DNA from 4 places in the Erwinia sp. E602 genome. Region 2 is predicted to be linked to each of the others. Evidence: predicted binding sites of a transcription regulator. Region 2 holds the regulator's gene; each other region holds the start of a gene.
The links. Region 2 encodes PhoB, which activates phosphate uptake and scavenging genes when phosphate is short. Its sites were predicted from a motif close to CTGTCATAAAACTGNCNNAT; they were not measured.
Positions count from the first base shown of each region.

Region 1: a site for PhoB is predicted at 2,575-2,594, ahead of uvrB (excinuclease ABC subunit UvrB). Genes of this name have one in related genera too.
Region 3: a site for PhoB is predicted at 2,392-2,411, ahead of pstS (phosphate ABC transporter substrate-binding protein PstS). Genes of this name have one in related genera too.
Region 4: a site for PhoB is predicted at 2,506-2,525, ahead of glpT (glycerol-3-phosphate transporter). Genes of this name have one in related genera too.

Region 1 is NZ_CP046582.1:3,410,708-3,415,770, forward strand. Features, by position in the region: gene yvcK (uridine diphosphate-N-acetylglucosamine-binding protein YvcK) at 1-246, shown strand, start outside; gene uvrB (excinuclease ABC subunit UvrB) at 315-2,339, opposite strand; gene GKQ23_RS17120 (ABC transporter ATP-binding protein) at 3,222-3,938, shown strand; gene bioD (dethiobiotin synthase) at 3,942-4,610, opposite strand; gene bioC (malonyl-ACP O-methyltransferase BioC) at 4,603-5,063, opposite strand, start outside.
Region 2 is NZ_CP046582.1:3,761,702-3,766,764, reverse strand. Features, by position in the region: gene GKQ23_RS18855 (AAA family ATPase) at 1-1,043, opposite strand, end outside; gene sbcD (exonuclease subunit SbcD) at 1,040-2,260, opposite strand; gene phoB (phosphate response regulator transcription factor PhoB) at 2,458-3,147, shown strand; gene phoR (phosphate regulon sensor histidine kinase PhoR) at 3,171-4,484, shown strand; gene GKQ23_RS18835 (PstS family phosphate ABC transporter substrate-binding protein) at 4,504-5,063, shown strand, end outside.
Region 3 is NZ_CP046582.1:4,808,827-4,813,889, reverse strand. Features, by position in the region: gene pstA (phosphate ABC transporter permease PstA) at 1-238, opposite strand, end outside; gene pstC (phosphate ABC transporter permease PstC) at 235-1,197, opposite strand; gene pstS (phosphate ABC transporter substrate-binding protein PstS) at 1,279-2,319, opposite strand; gene GKQ23_RS23630 (sphingomyelin phosphodiesterase) at 2,568-4,055, opposite strand; gene GKQ23_RS23625 (NAD(P)-dependent alcohol dehydrogenase) at 4,290-5,063, shown strand, end outside.
Region 4 is NZ_CP046582.1:4,551,622-4,556,684, reverse strand. Features, by position in the region: gene pldB (lysophospholipase L2) at 1-33, shown strand, start outside; gene yigL (sugar/pyridoxal phosphate phosphatase YigL) at 67-867, shown strand; gene glpT (glycerol-3-phosphate transporter) at 1,018-2,370, opposite strand; gene GKQ23_RS22460 (DUF1456 family protein) at 2,821-3,291, opposite strand; gene metR (HTH-type transcriptional regulator MetR) at 3,410-4,351, opposite strand; gene metE (5-methyltetrahydropteroyltriglutamate--homocysteine S-methyltransferase) at 4,573-5,063, shown strand, end outside.

The sequences.
Region 1 (5,063 bases), 350 kb from region 2:
CGCGAACTCAGCCCGGCGGCGGCGGCGCTGAGCGTTAATGACAAACTGGCGGTAATGGAGAAGGCGATAGGCAGGGAGACGATCGATGCGCTGGTGGTCGGGCCGAAGGTCGACTGCAGCGAGGTGACAGGGCGGATCGTGATTAAACAGCCGCTGGAAGCCGGCGATATCGCCTATCGCCACGACCGCCAGCTGCTGCGCCTGGCGCTGGAGACGGCGGTACAGTCGCTGGGTGAAAACCACTGACGTTGCGCAGCCTGCCATTCGCGGCAGGCCAGCCTGAAGCGGACAGCCGGTGTCCGCCTCAGCCGGCATCAGGACGCGGCGATAAACAGCTCGCGCAGCGCGTGCAGCTGGTCGCGCACCGCGGCCGCCTCTTCGAACTCGAGGTTCTGCGCGTGCTGCTGCATCTGCGCTTCCAGCTGGTTGATGCGCTTCTGCAACCCGGCGGGTGACAGGTCGACGTAGGTTGGATCGTCCTCCACCACGCTGCGCCCCTTCATGCTGCGCGGTTTGGCCTTGTTCTTCGCCAGCCCCTGCCCCAGCTCCAGAATATCGGCAATTTTCTTGTTCAGCCCCTGCGGCACGATGCCGTTGTCTGTGTTGAACTGCTCCTGTTTTTCACGGCGGCGTTCGGTTTCGCCAATCGCCCGCGCCATCGACGGGGTAATCTTATCGCCGTAAAGGATCGCCTTCCCGTTGAGGTTACGCGCCGCGCGGCCGATGGTCTGGATCAGCGAACGTTCTGAACGCAGGAAGCCCTCTTTGTCGGCGTCGAGGATCGCCACCAGCGACACCTCCGGCATATCCAGCCCCTCACGCAGCAGGTTAATGCCCACCAGCACGTCAAACTTGCCGAGGCGCAGGTCGCGAATAATTTCCACGCGCTCGACGGTATCGATATCCGAGTGCAGGTAGCGCACCCGCTCACCGTGCTCTTCCAGATATTCGGTGAGGTCTTCGGCCATGCGCTTGGTCAGCACCGTCACCAGCACGCGCTCGTTGATGGCCACCCGCTTGCGGATCTCAGAGAGCAGATCGTCGACCTGGGTGCCCACCGGGCGCACTTCGACCAGCGGGTCGAGCAGGCCGGTCGGACGCACCACCTGATCGACCACGTCACCGCCGGATTTCTCCAGCTCGTAGTTGCCGGGGGTGGCGGAGACGTAGATGGTCTGCGGCGCCAGCGCTTCGAACTCTTCAAACTTCATCGGACGGTTGTCCAGCGCCGACGGCAGGCGGAAGCCGTACTCGACCAGCGTCTCTTTACGCGCCCGGTCGCCGCGATACATGCCGCCAATCTGCGGGATGGTGACGTGGGATTCGTCAATCACCAGCAGGCCGTCGGCGGGCAGATAGTCAAACAGCGTCGGCGGCGCTTCCCCCGGCCCGCGGCCGGAGAGGTAGCGCGAGTAGTTTTCGATGCCCGAGCAGTAGCCCAGCTCGTTCATCATCTCGAGGTCAAACTGGGTGCGCTGGCTGATGCGCTGCTCTTCCAGCAGCTTGTTGCTGGCCAGCAGCACTTGCTTACGATCCGCCAGCTCGACCTTGATCTCCTCCATCGCCTGCAGAATACGTTCGCGCGGGGTGACGTAGTGGGTCTTCGGGTAGATGGTGTAACGCGGGATATCCTGGGTCACCTGGCCGGTCAGCGGGTCGAAGATCGACAGGCGCTCCACCTCTTCATCGAACAGCTCGACGCGCAGCGCGTAGTCGTCTGACTCGGCCGGGAAGATGTCAATCACCTCACCGCGCACGCGGAAGGTGCCGCGCTGAAACGCCTGATCGTTGCGGGCGTACTGCAGCTCAGACAGGCGCCGGAGGATAGCGCGCTGGTCAATGATCATGCCGCGGGTCAGGTGCAGCATCATTTTCAGGTAGAGGTCCGGATCGCCAAGGCCGTAAATCGCCGATACCGAGGCCACCACGATCACGTCGCGCCGCTCCAGCAGCGCTTTGGTGGCGGAAAGCCGCATCTGTTCGATGTGCTCGTTCACCGAAGCGTCTTTCTCGATAAAAGTGTCCGAGCTCGGCACGTAGGCTTCCGGCTGGTAGTAGTCGTAGTAGGAGACGAAGTACTCCACCGCGTTGTCCGGGAAAAATTCCTTCATTTCGCCGTACAGCTGCGCGGCCAGCGTCTTGTTCGGCGCCAGCAGCATGGTCGGACGGTTGAGGTCGGCGATCACGTTGGCCACGGTGAAGGTTTTCCCGGAGCCGGTTACGCCCAGCAGCGTCTGGTGTGCCAGGCCGTCTTCCAGCCCCTCTTCCAGCCGGCGAATGGCCTCAGGCTGGTCGCCGGCGGGTTTGAAATCTGAATTGAGTGTGAAAACTTTGCTCATTGACGGGCTACCTGATGACGTTGTTCGCGAACCGGCTTCTAATTCTACTCTGCCCTGCCGATTTTGCCAGCAAAAAAGACTGGATAAATTAACAGTGATTCTGCATGATGGCGGGACACAGGCGGCAACGCAGAGGCGCACATTTGCCACGCAAACGTCTGCGTTTTTGCTGCCAAAAGGTTATCCCCAGATATTCTGGATCTTTAACATTTGTCAAGCACCCTGGCTGAAAACAGTGTGACGGATTGATTGCAGGCCACGGGCGGCTTGCTTTTAGTTAACGTGTTGAAAAAAAACCTGATTGCTTTTGAGCTGAGTTTCGCAGCAACCCAGGCCTAAGCCGCACCCGCTCTCGTCTGCCACAGGTTTTCATCCTCTAATGCACAAGGTTATCCACAGGAATAGTGGATAAGTGTTTGCAGCGCACAGGGCATCGGCTGTGCATAATTCTCCCCCTGCCCCCTTAACAGCCGCTAAATATTTTTTTTTGCTTTTTTTTCGTCATCCCCGAGCCCACTCCGGCGACAGTTTTGCTCATTAATCCGTCATTTTCCCGTGGCGAATGTTGCAGGTGAACCGCGCAGGGCCGTAGCCGCTGCAATTGTGAACGCTGGCTGCACCACCAGCGCTTCATCCCCGGCACCATCACAGTGCAGCGCGACGATTACTGCCGGAAACTGATTAATCCGGCTTACCCGTAACGGGCGGCATTACCCCCTCCCCCATCACAAAATGCGCTTTTTTACCCCATCCTGGCCTGATATTTGCAGTATCTCCCTTACCGCTTTCCGTCCGCCGGCGTCACTGGCCCGGCGGACGGCCACCACCCGGGGCACAGACGTGCCGGGTGCCCCACGAAAACGGTCTGAAGGAGAGTGTCTGATGCTCAGTTTACGCTCGGTAAATCAGTTTTACGGTCAGCAGCATATTTTATGGGACGTTGACCTCGATCTGCCTGCGGGCAGCTGCACCGGCGTGATCGGCCGCCCGGGGATGGGCAAAACCACGCTGGTGAACTGCATTATGGGGCATCTGCCGGTTAACAGCGGGTCGATGGTCTGGCAGGAGGAGCACGGGCAGCCGCAGGATCTGCTGGGGCTGCCCGTGGAAAAACGGGCGGTGCTGGGGATTGGCTATGTGCCACAAACCCGGCCGCTGTTTTCACAGCTGAGCGTTGAGGAGAACCTGCAGGTCGCCCTGCTGGCGGGGGTTGAAGCGGCGCGTCACCCGGCGATACCGCCGATGGTCTATGACCTGTTTCCGGCCCTGTGGTCGCTGCGCCATACGCGCAGCGGCGAGCTGCCCATCAGCCAGCAGCAGCAGGTGGCGCTGGCACGGGCGCTGGTGCTGATGCCGAAGCTGCTGATCCTTGATGAGCCTACCGGCGGCATGTCGCCGTGGCTGGAGGAGGAGATGGGCAACCTGATCCACCGCCTCAATCACGAATTTGGCATGACCATTCTGCTGCTGGAGCAGCAGCCGTCGTTTATCCGCCGGGTGGCGGACTATTTTCTGCTGCTGCACCGCGGCCGCAACGTCGCCCACGGGCGGGTGGCGCAGCTGGATGACAGCATGATCGATACCTGGCTGACGGTGTAGGGGTCAGGGTAACGACAGATACCTGCCGGCGGCCTCACGTTCGCCGCCTGCAAGATGCGGGATCTCCCCCAGCAGCGGCGCGGGCAGCAGCCGGGTCAGCGTGGCCAGGTACTCGCGGTGGCGTGTCCCGGCGGGCTGAATACCGTTAGCAATCCAGCCCGCCAGCGGCAGCCCGCTGGCCATCACCGCCTGCGCGGTCAGCAGCGCGTGGTTAATGCAGCCGAGTTTTATCCCCACCACCAGCACCACCGGCAGCCGCTCCTGCACCACCCAGTCGGCAAAGGTGGCGGTCTCCGAGAGCGGCGTCAGCCAGCCGCCGGCCCCTTCGGTCAGCACCCACTCGGCCTGCTGCTCAATCCGCCGCAGCCCGGCGGAGAGCTGCGTAAAGTCGATCGGCCGCCGCTCTTCCGCGCTGACGATATGCGGCGAGGTCGGCTCGGTAAACGCCAGCGGATTCACCCACTCGTACGGCAGGCTGACGCTGCTGTGGCGCTGCAGCGCCAGCGCATCCTCGTTACGGATGCCTTCAGAGGTCAGCACGCTGCCTGAGGCCACCGGTTTATAGCCCGCACAGCGGTAGCCAGCGGATGCGGCGGCCTGCAGCAGCGCACAGCTGGCGACGGTCTTGCCGACCTCGGTATCGGTTCCGGTTACAAACCAGCGTTCAGTCACGGGTAATCTCTCCTAAAATCAGTTGATAGGTCAGCAGGCAGCCGCGCGCGTCACGTGGCCACACCGCTTCAAGCTGGCGCAGCCGGCGGCGCGACAGCGTCATCGCGCCGCGACCTTCGTGCAGATGGGTGGCACCGATGCCCTTCAGCGAGCGCAGGGCGCCGAGCACGTCCGGGAAGGCCAGCGTCACCGTCAGTGGCCGCAACGTGGCGGCAGGCAGTGCTGCGGCGATCTGCGACGGGCTGAGGAACCGGTTGACCGGCGGCGCCTGGCCCAGCGCCTGCCAGGCCTGCCCGACCTCACGCAGCGATCCGGCCGCCACGGTGGAGAACAGCAGCTGGCCGCCGGGCCGGGTCACCCGCCGCAGCTCGCCCAGCGCCTGCGCCAGATCGCTGCACCACTGCACCGCCAGATTGCTCCAGCAGCGGTCAAACGCGCCGTCGGCAAACGGCA
Region 2 (5,063 bases):
GCGTGTTCCTGCTGCCGGCGGCTAAGCAATTGTTGGTACTCACTTCGCTCGCGCGCCAGTTCTGTTGCACGATCGCGTAAGGTAGCCAGCTGATGGTCCAGCGGCGATACCTGTTCGGCGATCAGCGTCTCCTGCTGCTGTCGCACGGCGGCCTGTTGCGTCTGGGCTGCAATCGCCTGCTGATGCGCGTCGGTAGCGGCGGCCAGCTCCTGTTGCGCCTGCTGGCGCTGCTCCGCCAGCCGGGCGTGCTGTTGCGTCAGCTGCTGCTGCTCCTGCTGTAACAGGCCGAGCTGATGGAGTTCGGCCCGTTCCCGCTGCTGTTGCTGCTGTTTTGATGTGAGCGCTTGCTCACTCTCTGTAAGCTGTGCCAGCTGTTGTTGCAGCGCCTGCTGCTGCTCCTCGTTCAACAGTTCCATCGCCGAAACCTGAACGCGCAGCGTATCCAGCTCGCTTTTTGCCAGCTTGTGGCGCTCAAACACCGCGCTTGAGAGGCGGCCGTAAATCTCGGTACCGGTCAGCTCCTCCAGCAGCTCGGCGCGTTTATTGGCGTCGGCGTTGAGGAAGGCGGCAAACTGCCCCTGCGACAGCATCATCGACTTGGTAAAGCGATCGAAGTCCAGCCCGGTCAGCGCGGCGGTGATCTCCAGCTTGTCTTTAACCTTCTCGGCGAGAATTTTACCGTCATCGCAGCGCGCCAGCTCCACGCGCGGGGCCTGCAGGTTGCCGTCGCTGGCGCCGCGCGCGCGGTTCTGGCTCCAGAAAGCGCGATAGGCTTCGCCCTTGACCTCAAACTCCACCTCGGCCAGGCAATCCGCCGTATCGCGGGTCATCAGGTCGTTCTGCGACTGGGTGATGCCCTTCAGGCGCGGTGTTTCGTGGTACAGCGCCAGGCAGATCGCATCCAGCAGGGTGGTTTTGCCGGCCCCGGTCGGGCCGGTGATGGCAAACAACCCGTTGCTGGCAAAGGGCTCTGCGCTGAAGTCGATCTTCCACTCGCCCTTGAGGGAGTTGAGATTTTTAAACCGCAGGGTGAGTATTTTCATGGCTGTTCCTCGTGGCGCACCGCTTCCAGGGTCTGCGCAAACAGCACGCCGGCGCGTGCCAGCCGCTCCGGGGCTTCCTCTTCCAGCGCCAGGCGGCGGGCGAACACCTCTTCCACGCTCAGCTCGCTCAGGGTTTCGTTCTGCTGGCGGGCAAGGTTTTTCTCCCGCTGTTCGCGGCTGCGGCGCAGCAGAATCACCTCGACCGGCAGCGCTTCGGTCAGCTGCTGAATATGGCGCTGCAGGTCGCTCAGCCAGGTGTCGGTGACGATCTCAATATCCAGCCAGACCGGCCTGCCGCTCGGGTGCGGCTGCACGGCGGCCAGCTGCTGTTCAATCTCCGCCAGCGACCCTTTGATCATCTGCATCGGCTGAAACGCGGGGATGGCCAGCGGGGTGACGCTGCTGAGTTTTCCCTGAGAGAAATCAACAAGAAAGACGCTCTTTTCCTTACCGAGCTCATCGAAGCTTAGCGGGATGGGCGATCCGCTGTAGCGGATATGCTCGCTGTTGGCGATGCGTTGGGCGCGGTGAATATGGCCGAGGGCGATATAGTCGGCGGGCGGAAACGCGTCGGCCGGAAACGCGTCGAGCGTGCCGATGTAGATATCGCGCACCGCGTCACTTTTGGTGACGCCGAGGGTGGTCAGGTGACCGGTGGCAATAATCGGCAGCGTCACGCCGAGGGCCTCACGCCGGGCCAGCGCCTCCTGCCAGCACTGCTGATAGTGTCCGGCGATCGCCTCCAGCAGGCTGAGCTGCTTCTCGCGCCCCGACTGCCCGCTCTGGCTGTGCAGGATATCGCGCGGCCGCAGGAACGGAATGGCGCACAGCAGCGCGCCGGCCTGCCCGTCGCGCTGGTTGAGCAGCAGCACCTGCCCGGCGATGTCGTCACCGGCGGCGGCTATCACCCGGGTATTCAGGCAGGCCAGCAGCTCGCGGGATTCGTTGAGCATGGCGACGGAGTCATGGTTGCCGCCCAGCACGATCAGCTGGCAGCCGGTGGGTTGCAGCCTGACGATAAAGCGGTTGTACAGCTCGCGGGCATAGCTGGGCGGTGAACCCGTGTCGAAAATATCGCCTGCGACGATAATGGCATCCGCCTGCTGCTCCTCGGCCTGCTCCAGCAGCCAGTCAAGAAAGGCCTGATGTTCGGCTGCCCGGCTTTTGGTATAAAAAAACTGCCCGAGATGCCAGTCGGCGGTATGAATGATGCGCATGAAACTCCCTGCATGGCGGAAAAGCGTGAGACTGATTATAAACATTGTACCGCTGGCAAACCATTGATAACCCGTGGGCTGTGGGGCCGCAGTGAACTGTCATTTATCGGGTGCTTTTTTCATAAAAGTGTCATAAAACTGACGCATAATGGCGCCGCATAAACCCGTGACTTTTTGTCACCCGAGCAGGAGCAATAATGGCTAAGCGCATTCTGGTAGTAGAAGATGAAGCCCCAATCCGCGAGATGTTGTGTTTCGTTCTTGAGCAAAATGACTACCAGCCAATCGAAGCTGAGGATTATGACAGCGCGGTCAGCCTGTTGATCGAACCCTGGCCCGATTTGATTCTGCTGGACTGGATGTTACCCGGCGGTTCCGGAATTCAGTTTATCAAACATCTTAAGCGTGAAGCGATGACCCGCGATATTCCGGTGATGATGCTGACCGCGCGCGGTGAAGAGGAAGACCGCGTGCGCGGGCTGGAAGTGGGCGCGGATGATTACATTACCAAGCCGTTCTCGCCGAAGGAGCTGGTGGCACGCATTAAAGCCGTGATGCGCCGCATCTCCCCGATGGCGGTGGAGGAGGTGATTGAAATTCAGGGGCTTAGCCTCGATCCCTCCTCGCACCGGGTGATGTCCGACACCCAGCCGCTGGAGATGGGGCCGACCGAGTACAAACTGCTGCACTTCTTTATGACCCACCCCGAGCGCGTCTACAGCCGTGAGCAGTTGCTAAACCACGTGTGGGGAACTAACGTTTACGTTGAAGATCGCACCGTTGACGTGCATATTCGCCGGCTGCGCAAGGCGCTGGAACTGACCGGGCACGATCGCATGGTGCAAACGGTTCGCGGAACAGGTTATCGTTTCTCTGCCCGCTATTGAGTGTTCATGCTGGAGTCTGAACCGTGTTGGAACGCCTCTCCTGGAAGAGATTATTGCTTGAGCTGCTGCTCGCCAGCCTGCCCGCCGTTTTTATCGGGCTGCTGACGGGCTGGCTGCCCTGGCTGCTGTTGGTCTCAGTGCTCTGCGTGCTGGGTTTTCATTTCAACAATTTACTCCGGCTTTCCCACTGGCTGTGGGTGGATCGCAGCATGACGCCGCCGAGCGGGCGCGGCAGCTGGGAACCGCTGTTTTACGGCCTGTATCAGATGCAGGCGCGTAACCGTCGTCGCCGTCGCGAGCTGGGGCATCTGATTAAACGCTTTCGCAGCGGGGCGGAATCGCTGCCGGATGCGGTGGTGCTGACCACCGAAGAGGGCACCATTTTCTGGTGTAACGGTCTCGCCCAGCAGCTGCTGAACCTGCGCTGGCCGGAGGACAACGGGCAGAATATCCTCAACCTGCTGCGTTATCCTGAATTTACCCGCTACCTGCGCCAGCGCGATTTCTCCCGTCCTCTCACCCTGATCCTCAATAACCAGCGCCACCTTGAGTTCCGCGTGATGCCTTACACCGAAGGGCAGTGGCTGATGGTGGCCCGCGACGTGACCCAGAAGCACCAGCTGGAAGGCGCGCGGCGTAACTTCTTCGCCAACGTCAGCCACGAACTGCGCACGCCGCTGACGGTACTGCAGGGCTACCTGGAGATGATGAACGATTCGGTGCTGGAGGGCAGCCTGCGTGATAAGGCCCTGCACACCATGCAGGAGCAGGCGAAACGCATGGACAGCCTGGTCAGCCAGCTGCTGACGTTGTCGCGCATCGAAGCGGCGCCGACGCTGGATCTGCAGGAGAAGGTCGACGTGCCGCTGATGCTGCGCATCCTGCAGCGCGAGGCGGAAACGCTGAGCAACGGCCGCCATGAGATTCACTTCCATACCGACCCGCACCTGAAGGTATTCGGCAACGACGATCAGCTGCGGAGTGCGATCTCCAACCTGGTCTATAACGCCGTCAACCATACGCCATCCGGCACGCAGATTGACGTCAGCTGGCTGCGTACCGCGCAGGGGCCGGTGTTTGCGGTGAAGGATAACGGGCCGGGGATTGCCGCCGAGCATATCCCGCGCCTGACCGAGCGCTTCTACCGGGTGGATAAGGCGCGCTCGCGCAACACCGGCGGCAGCGGGCTGGGGCTGGCGATCGTAAAGCACGCGCTCAGCCACCATAACGCCCGGCTGGATATTACCAGCCAGCCGGGCAAAGAGACCTGTTTCAGCTTTCAGTTGCCGCCAAGGTTGATTGTTACCGCCGATCGGGTTGAGAATGCGCTGGGTTAACTCTGGTGAGTCGCTGTTGATGAAAACGCTGTTTGCACTACTGATGTTATTGTTCACTCCGCTGACGCCGGCGCGCGAGGGGATGCTGGCCGGTAATCTGACCAGCGTAGGGTCAGACACCCTCGGTAACCTGATGGCCGTCTGGGGGGAGAGCTTCAGCCGTCAGTATCCGGGGATTAACGTGCAGATCCAGGCGGCGGGTTCTTCCACCGCGCCCACCGCGCTGGCGGCCGGGGCGGCGCAGCTGGGGGCGATGAGCCGCCCGATGCAGACCGCCGAGCGCCAGCTGTTTGAAGACAGCTACGGCTACCTGCCGCTGGCCGTGCCGGTGGCGCTGGACGCACTGGTGGTGGTGGTGAACCAGGACAATCCGCTGCCGGGGCTGAACGTTGAGCAGCTGGACGCGATCTTCTCCGTGACCCGCAACTGCGGTTCACCCACCTCGCCAGCCCGCTGGGGAGATCTGCAGCTGACGCAGCCGGGGTGGGCCGCGCGCAGCCTGCAGCGCTTTGGTCGTAACTCGGCTTCGGGCACCTGGGGCTTCTTTAAACAGCAGGCGCTGTGTAACGGTGATTTCCG
Region 3 (5,063 bases), 1.0 Mb from region 2:
CCAGGCCACCGCCGGCGGTGTTCGGCGGCGGGGTGTTTTCGGTGAAAAGCGCCAGCGACATACCGTCGAAGCCACGGGTCACGGTGGCGAAGAGGATCCACACCAGCCAGAACAGGCCAAAAGCCATGGTGCCCAGCGACAGCGCCAGCGCGATGCGGTTCTTGGTGCGGCGCCATGCCTGCATTTTACGGCGTGAGGCTTCCAGTTCAGCGCGGGACTGCATTTCCATAGTGGTCATGAGCGCGCTCCTTCACTTTTCGCCAGACGGGAGATCATCAGCTTGGAACAGGCCAGCACGATAAAGGTGATCACGAACAGGATCAGCCCCAGCTCCATCAGCGCCGCGGTATGTACGCCGGATTCGGCTTCGGCAAACTCGTTGGCCAGCGCCGAGGTAATACTGTTACCCGGCATAAACAGCGAGGCGCTGTCCAGCTGGTAGGTGTTACCGATAATAAAGGTCACCGCCATGGTTTCCCCCAGCGCGCGGCCAAGGCCGAGCATAATGCCGCCGATCACGCCGTTTTTAGTAAACGGCAGCACCACCCGCCAGATCACCTCCCAGGTGGTGCAGCCGATGCCGTAGGCCGACTCTTTCATCATCACCGGGGTCTGTTCAAACACGTCACGCATTACCGAAGCGATATACGGAATGATCATGATCGCCAGGATAATCCCGGCCGCGAGGATACCGATACCGAACGCCGGGCCGGAGAACAGCGCGCCAACGATCGGGATATTGGCCATCACGTCACCCAGCGGCTGCTGGAAGTAAGTGGCAAACAGCGGGGCGAAGATAAACAGCCCCCACATGCCGTACACGATACTGGGGATCGCGGCCAGCAGTTCGATGGCAATGCCCAGCGGGCGGCGCAGCCAGTTCGGTGCCAGTTCGGTCAGGAACAGGGCAATACCGAAGCTGACCGGAACGGCGATCAGCAACGCGATAACGGAGGTAACGATGGTGCCGTAGATCGGCACCAGCGCACCAAACTGTTCGTTAGGGGCATCCCACTCTTTGGTCCACAGGAAGGAAAAACCAAATTTCTGGATGCTCGGCCATGAGGAGTAGATCAGCGAAACGATAATGCCGCCGAGCAGCAACAGCACAATCAGCGCAGCCAGTTTAACCAGCGCGCCGAAAATGATATCACCCTGCTTCCCCGGGGCTTTGAATGTCGGCTTGGTTGCAGCCATAGGATTCTCGACTTGTAGAGGATAGGGACGGCGTCAAAGCCGCCCGATGCGCGGGCCGGGCAGAGCCGGCCCCGCGACTGCTTAGTACAGCGCTTTACCAGAGCTGTCTTTCACATTGGTTTTCCAGGCGGCACGGATCTGGCTTACTACAGACTCCGGCAGGGACGCATAGTCCAGGCCAGCGGTGGTTTTGCCGCCGTTTTTATACGCCCAGTCAAAGAACTTCAGTACCGCAGCGCCTTTCTCAGCGTCAGCCTGCTCTTTGTGCAGCAGGATAAAGGTGGTGGAGGTGATTGGCCACGCGTTGTCGCCTTTCTGGAAGGTCAGGTCCTGGGCGAAAGATTTGCTCCAGTCTGCGCCCTTGGCGGCATCGCTGAAGCTCTTCTCGCCTGGCTCGATCGCTTTACCGTCGGCATCCACCAGTTTGGTGTAAGCCAGGCTGTTCTGCTTGGCGTAAGCATATTCTACGTAGCCGATTGAGCCCGGCAGACGCTGAACAAACGCGGCCACGCCGTCGTTGCCTTTACCGCCCAGGCCGGTCGGCCAGTTTACGGTGCTGCCTTTACCGACTTTGCTGCTCCAGTCGCTGTTGACTTTAGACAGGTAGCTGGTGAAGACGAACGAGGTGCCGGAGCCGTCAGCGCGGCGCACCACGTTGATGTTGGAATCCGGCAGTTTCACGCCCGGGTTCAGTTTGGTAATCGCCGGGTCGTTCCACTTGGTGATGGTACCCAGATAGATATCGCCAACGGTTTTACCGTCGAGGATCAGCTGGCCGGACTTGATACCAGGAATATTAACTGCCAGTACCACGCCGCCAATAACCGTCGGAAACTGGAACAGGCCGTTCTTTTCCAGGTCTTCATCTTTCATTGGCGCATCAGAGGCACCGAAATCAACGGTTTTAGCAATAATCTGCTTCACGCCGCCGGAAGAACCGATGCCCTGATAGTTAACCTGGCTGCCCGTCGCGGTGTTGTACTCAGCGGCCCATTTGTTGTAAACCGGCGCCGGGAAGGTGCCGCCTGCGCCGGTCAGGTTGGTGGCTGCCACGGCAGAGAAGGCGCTCACAGAAAGGGTGACTGCGACGAATTGAGCCAGAGTTTTGTGCATCAGTGTCATGTTCCCTCCAGGGGATAAAAAGGTCAGGCTGTGTGGCCGTTTGTCTGATTAATGATTGCTGCTGGAGGCAAAATAGGACAGTTTGGTGACAGTAAAATGTACGTTATATGACACTTTTGTGACTGCGGTCGTGAATCGTGACGTGATGAATTATTCGACTGACCGTTCAGTGAAACGGCGGTCGCGTTGCTTCCGCTCTGCTGCCAGCGTCGGGGGAAAGCCTGAGCAGCAGAGCGGGGGTTAGGGGATTATTGTGCCACTTCCAGCGTGAACTGCTGCTGTTGCTGCGGCGCATCGCTCAGCATTCGCCCGCTGAGGGAAACCCGGTTGCTGCTGTCCACCTGCAGATAGTAGTGGGTCAGGGTGCTTATCCGCATATCGCTGAGGGAAACGACATCACCCAACTCAAGGCAGCCCCGGTGTGTTTTATCCACCGCCGACAGATAAAGATCGTAGGAAGCAGACTTCGAATCTAAGTAGTAAACCCCGTTCGGACGCCACATCTCCCAGAAATTATTGCTGCCGGCCGATTTTATCTTGAGGTAGGTACCCGGGTTAGGCAGCAGACAGGAAGAGGGCCACAGCTCCTTACCGGTATCGATCCATTCATAAAGGCTGAACCGGTGCGCCTGCGATTTATCCGCCGTCAGCGTCAGATACTCGCCGCTGCTGCCGGCGATATAGCGGCCATCCAGCTGCGATTTCAGCACCACATTTTGATAACGCGCACTGTCTTTGGCCTTAAACGCCGGAACCGCTTCTGCACCGGGGGTATATGCCACTACCGGATAATGGTCTGAATACTCGGCAAAATTGGCCGCACTGTAGTGAAAGAAGTCCGGCGCTGACGAGGGTTGTAAGGCCCGTAAGGTGATGCCGGCATCCACGTTATCCTTAAACGACAGAACATAGTCGAGATACTCCCCTTTACTGCCCGGCCAGCTCCAGCCGGTCAGCTTATTGGTCTGCGGGTCCCAGGTGCTGTCTGCCCCCTCATAACGCGGCTCCACCACGTGCAGATGCTGCAACATCTGCCGGTATTCATCACTCCCCTTATTGACGTTAAGATCGCCGGCGATAAACACCCGTTCGTCAGCCGGAATGTGTTTCTCCAGCACCCAGTTACGGATCTCTTCAAACTGTGCGATACGGTACCAGGCATCGCTGCCCTGACTGCACAGGCTGTCCACCGCCTGAGTATGGGTGCCAAAAACGTGAATAATTTCGCCGCTGCCGTTCAGCGCGATTCTGGCATACACGGCCCCCTTGGCCGCCACCGCGTCAAAACCACAGCCTTTATTATGAAAAATCATCTGTTCACGCTGCAGAATTTTATGGCGGCTGACAATTGCCACGCCACCGTTTTCAAGCTGCAGCGGGCTCCAGTTATTCTTTTTCGCATTCCAGCACTGATTATCGTTGCACTCTTTCTCGACCGGGGTGAAAGCCCGGCTCAGCACCGGGGTTTGCCAACGGTATCCCTGCTGAGAAAGACCATCCAGCAGGCGGTTGGTATCGTGCAGCGTGAACGCTTCATTAAGAACAATGACATCTGCATCGTTAAACAGCTTTCCCTTCAACATCAAATCAACGCGATCGCCCATCGTCAGCGGCCCGATGGTGGCCGGTGGCTGCGCCAGCAGGAAGGTATTGAAGGTCATAATTTTTACCGGCTCTGCCTGCACAAAAGAGGTAATACCCAGTAGCAGGCCGATTATCGTCCTGATTTTTAGCATGATTATTCCGTTCATCATTGAAAGATGCCCGATGATATCGGCTAAAAATGTGACTGCCAGAGATCAGATCTTAGTGAAATGATTTTAAGCAGAAATCCCTGTCATCCTTCCGGTCACGCCCTCACAACAGGCGCATTTCTGGCGATCGCCCTCTTTGCTACTGCCTTTACCACCCGCGAACGTTAACGCTGTCCGGGTTTAACTTTTCTGTCCCAACGCTTAAGAGGAATCGCGATGAACATTACTGCGGCTGTTGTTAATCAGACTAATGACCCTTACCAGCTGGAAACCTTAACGCTCACCCCACTGCAGGAAGATGAAGTGCGCGTCAGGGTGGTCGCCTCCGGCATCTGCCACTCCGATGAGGCGATGCGCGTCGGCGACGGGCCGCACCCGTTCCCGGCCGTGTTCGGCCATGAAGGTGCGGGTATCGTTGAGCAGGTGGGCAGCCGGGTGCGCGGCATTCAGCCCGGCGACCACGTGGTGATGTCGTATGCCTGGTGCGGCCACTGTGCTTACTGCCGCCACGGCCATCCGTCACACTGCGTGGACTTCCACAAAATGAACTCTGACGGCCTGCGCCATGACGGCAGCACGCTGTTTCAGCGGGAAGACGGGACGCCGGTGACCAGCTTCTTTTACCAGTCCTCCTTTGCCACTTACACCAACACCACCGCCAACAACCTGATCGTGGTGGATAAGGCGCTGGATCTGCGGCTGATGGCCCCGCTGGCCTGCGGACTGCTGACCGGCTCCGGCACGGTCTTTAACGCGCTGAAACCGGCACCGGGCAGCGCGATGGCGGTGTTTGGCACCGGCGCGGTGGGTATGGCGGCGATCATGGCGGCAAAAATCGCCGGCTGCGATCCGATTATCGCCGTCGATATTCATGACCAGCGCCTCTCGCTGGCGAAGGAGCTGGGGGCAACCCACACCATTAACAGCACGAAAGCGCAGGCGACGACAGCCATCCGCGAGCTGACCGGCGGCAAAGGGGTGGCGTATGCG
Region 4 (5,063 bases), 790 kb from region 2:
GCCATCCTGACATTTTTTGCCGGTCATCGCTGAATGGCCGCACCTGCCAAAATAATCAGAGGTATTATGTATCGTATTGTTGCTTCAGACCTCGACGGCACGCTGCTGTCGCCGGACCACACCCTCTCGCCGTTTGCCCGCGAAACGCTGCAGTTAGTCACCCGCAAGGGCATTCACTTCGTTTTCGCTACCGGGCGTCACTATATTGACGTGGCGCAGATGCGCGACAGCCTGGGTATCGATGCCTATATGATCACCTCGAACGGCGCCCGCGTGCACAATACCGCCGGTGAACTGATCTTCAGCCACAACCTGGAAGAAGAGATCGCCCTCGAGCTGTTTGCCATTCAGCACCATAACCCGGATATCTTCACCAACGTTTATCGCGATGAAGAGTGGTTCCTTAACCGCCATCGTCCGGAAGAGATGGACTTCTTCCGCGAGTCTGACTTCAACTATCAGGTCTACGAGCAGGGCCAGCTGGCGACCGACGGTATCAGCAAGGTGTTCTTTACCTGCGCCGATCCCGAGCTGCTGATCCCGCTGGAACAGGCGCTGACTGCCCGCTGGGGCGACCGGGTTAACGTCTGCTTCTCGCTGCCGACCTGTCTGGAAGTGATGGCCGGTGGCGTCTCCAAGGGGCATGCACTGGATGCGGTATCGAAGAAGTTAGGCTGTACGCTGCAGGACTGTATCGCCTTCGGCGACGGCATGAATGATACCGAGATGCTGAGCATGTCGGGTAAGGGCTGCGTGATGCAGAATGCCGACCCGCGCCTGAAAACACTGCTGCCGGAACTGGACGTGATCGGCAGCAACGCCGAGCAGGCGGTGCCGCACACCCTGCGTGCGCTGTACGCCGTTTAAGTTTTCGCTTAACGCCGCAGGCAACAAAAGGGCTGAGCCCGCACGGTTTCGTCACCGTCAGAGCGATCTGACCGGTGACGAGCCGTGCGGTAACTCAGCCCTTTTTTAATGGCGGCGGTTTCCCGCTGCCGTTACGCTTTCAGACCCGCCTTACTGCGAACCGGCTGCCAGCGCCTGCTTATGCTTGTTCTCGCTCAGCATGGTCATTATCAGCAGGATCACCGCCAGCACGCAGCCGCCGACCATCACCGCAAAGCCGCCGTTCCAGCCGAAGTAGTCAACGGTATAACCGACGATGGCGCTGGCGGCCACCGAGCCACCCAGGTAACCGAACAGCCCGGTAAAGCCTGCGGCGGTGCCGGCCGCTTTCTTCGGTGCCAGCTCAAGCGCATGCAGGCCAATCAGCATCACCGGACCGTAGATCAGGAAGCCAATGATGGTCATACAGGCCATATCAATGCCGGGGTTGCCCGCCGGGTTCATCCAGTAAACTACGGTGGCAATGGTCACCAGCGTCATAAAGAACACGCCGGTTGCGCCACGGTTGCCTTTGAACACCTTGTCAGACATCCAGCCGCACAGCAGCGTGCCGGGAATACCGGCGTACTCGTAGAAGAAGTAGGCCCACGACGACTTATCCAGCGTAAAGTGCTTCACCTCTTTCAGGTAGGTCGGTGACCAGTCGAGGATGCCGTAGCGCAGCAGATAGACGAAGACGTTAGCCAGCGCGATATACCACAGCAGCTTGTTTGGCAGGATGTACTGCATAAAGATCTGCTTCGCGGTCAGTTCTTCCTCATGCTTTTCGTTGTAATCCGGCGGGTAGTCGTTCTTGTACTCTTCAATCGGCGGCAGGCCGCAGGACTGTGGCGTGTCACGCATCAGGGCAAAGGCGATAATCGCTACCAGGATCGCGCCGAAGGCCGGCATATACAGGGCGGCCTTCCAGTCGTTAAACCACGCCATGCCGAGCAGGAACAGCAGCGGCGGCAGGCCACCGCCGACGTTATGCGCACAGTTCCATACCGATACGATGCCGCCGCGCTCTTTCTGCGACCACCAGTGCACCATGGTACGGCCACACGGCGGCCAGCCCATCCCCTGGAACCAGCCGCACAGGAACAGCAGCACGAACATCACCATGATGCTGGAGGTTGCCCACGGCACAAAGCCCATGATCAGCATCACCACGCCGGCCAGAATCAGCCCGGCTGGCAGGAAGACGCGCGGGTTAGAGCGGTCGGAGATCGAGCCCATCAGAAATTTGGAGAAGCCGTAGGCAATCGAGATCCCGGACAGCGCGAAGCCTAAATCACCGCGGGAGAACCCCTGCTCGATCAGGTAAGGCATGGCGAGGGTGAAGTTCTTGCGCACCAGGTAATAGGCCGCATAACCGAAGAAGATCCCCATAAAGATCTGCCAGCGCAGCTTGCGGTACAGCGGATCGACGCGGCTGTCATCAACGCGAGGCTGATGCGCGGCCGGCTTGAAAATACTTAGCATGACTAACTCCCGAGGTTCGAAAAATGACAGCCGCCGGCAGGCAAACTGACGCGCACGGAAACAGGTTAAGAAAAATGTTCCATTTCGCGCATTTTGCAGCGGATGTCAGGATAAGCACGGCGAATAAGGTCGCGGATGTTACAGTTTTATGACGAAATGGCTACATCTCCATCATTAAAACGGCAGGTATTTTCGAAGTGGAACTATATTATGTGATGTTAATCACATTTATTATCCATGACGGCGGTAGTGCTTTCGTTTGGTGAGTGTTTGCTTTCCAAAAGGAATATTAAGGCGATCGCACAGGGCAGGTCGCAGATCTTCATCGCCAACAGAGAGCGTTGTGCTGAGGCGTTTTTGGATTCAGCGGCCTGACGGGCACGGCGGAGAGTGCATAAATTAACGCCAGACAGCGTTAATTTATGCAGAGAGAGGGCTGAGGAAAAATAATTATGCCTTCGCCGGGCGGACTCTTTTGGTCAGCCCTTTAAGGAAGTTACGCAGGATCTGATCGCCGCACTCACGGTAGTTTTTATGCCCAGGTTTGCGAAAGATCGCGCCAATTTCCGACTGTCCGACGGCAAAGTCGGCCGATTTCAGCAGGTCGGTGATATCGGTGGTTTTCAGGTCAAAGGCGATGCGCAGCTTCTTCAGGATGATGTTGTTGGTCATTTTGCGCTCAATCGACGGCGCGGGGGCTTCGTCGCTTTTTCCGCGACGCAGGAAAATTAAACCGTTCAGAAAGTAGCCCATGACCACGTCGGGGCAGGGACGAAAACCGGCTTCGTCCTCTTTTTTCAGGAAGCTGTGCACTTCCGCTTCGCTGACTTCGCTCTCTGCCAGCGCCAGGATGCTGACGACTTTGGCATCGTTCAAATCCAGCATATAGCGCACGCTGCGCAGGACATCGTTATTGGTCATGGACATTCTCTTCAATAAAACTGTTTCAGTGTGCGCATTATAGAGACAATCGCCCGCTTAAACAGAAAAAACCGCCAGCGTTGTGCCGGCGGCAGGGAGAGCAGAGAAACCGCGCGGGTCAGGAGCGGGCGAGGGTCGTCGGCAGCGGCGTGCCCGGACGCGAGGCATCGCGCACCCGCGGCAGGTTGTTACAGGCGTGCTGGCGCGCCGAGTGGATAAAGGCTTCCACCACCGGCTGGCGCTGTTCACCGTCACGCACGGCCGCGTACAGGCGGCTCCACAGCCCGTCGCCCAGCGCTTTGGTTACTACCAGATTTTGTTGCTCGAAACTCTCTACCACCCAGTGCGGCAGGGCGGCAATGCCCATCTGCGCCGCTACCATCTGAATCAGCAGCAGCGTGTTATCGACGTTCTTCAGCGCGGGGCTGACGCCTGCGGGCTGCAGGAAGTGCCGCCAGATATCCAGACGCTGGCGCTGTACCGGATAGATTAACAGCACCTCCTGCGCCAGATCCTCCGGTGAAATATGCGCCTTTGCGGCCAGCGGATGATCGGGTGCCAGCACCAGGCGCACTTCGAAATCGAACATCGGTGCGTAGAACAGCCCGCTGCTGGTCAGAATATCGGAGGTCAGCACGATATCCAGCTCACCCTGCTGCAGCGACGGCTGCGGGTCGAAGGTGACGCCTGATTTAAAGTCCATCATCACCTGCGGCCAGCTCTTGCGGAAATTGTTCAGCGCCGGGGTCAGCCACTGAATGCAGCTGTGGCACTCAATGGCGATGCGCAGCGCGCTCTGCTGCGGCTCATGGCAGGCCTGGAGCGCCTGCTGGATCTGCGGCAGCACCTGCTCGGCCAGCTGCAGCAGGATCTCCCCCTGGGGGGTGAAACGCAGCGGCTGGCTCTTACGCACAAACAGGCGGAAGCCGAGACGCTGTTCCAGATCGCTGAACTGGTGAGATAACGCTGACTGCGTCTGGTGCAGCTGGGCGGCGGCGGCGGCCAGCGAACCGGTATTTTGCAGTGCCTGCAGCGTTCGCAGGTGTTTAAGTTCGATCATGAGGGTCCTTCACATCGACGGTGAACATTTTGCGCTTGTGGTGAATACAGTACCTGCGGATTATAGCGGTGTAAACATCTGGACGTCCAAATGAATCTGGCCGCAACGTTAATCGGGCGATTAACTCTCCGGGCAGGGCGCGAAATCTGCGCATAACCGCAGTCAGCATGACGGCCACGCGGACGCCGAACACTGAAAACGCTACAGGTAAGGAGTTGAAGATGACGATTCAGAACCATACGCTCGGCTTTCCCCGCGTCGGCCTGCGCCGTGAACTCAAAAAGGCTCTCGAGAGCTACTGGGCTGGTAACAGCAGCCAGGCCGATCTGCTGGCCGTCGGCCGTGAACTGCGCACCCGCCACTGGCAGCAGCAAAAAGACGCCGGTGTAGACCTGCTGCCGGTAGGCGACTTCGCCTGGTACGATCACGTGCTGACCACCAGTCTGATGCTCGGTAACGTGCCGCCGCGTCACCAGAATACAGACGGCTCCGTTGACCTCGACACTCTGTTCCGCCTCGGCCGTGGTCGTGCGCCAGGCGGCGAACCCGCCGCCGCCGCCGAGATGACCAAATGGTTTAACACCAACTACCACTACATGGTGCCGGAATTTGTGCAGGGCATGCAGTTCAGGCTGAGCTGGACCCAGCTGCTGGAAGAAGTCGACGAAGCGCTGGCGCTGGGCCACCGGGTGAAGCCGGTGCTGCTCGGCCC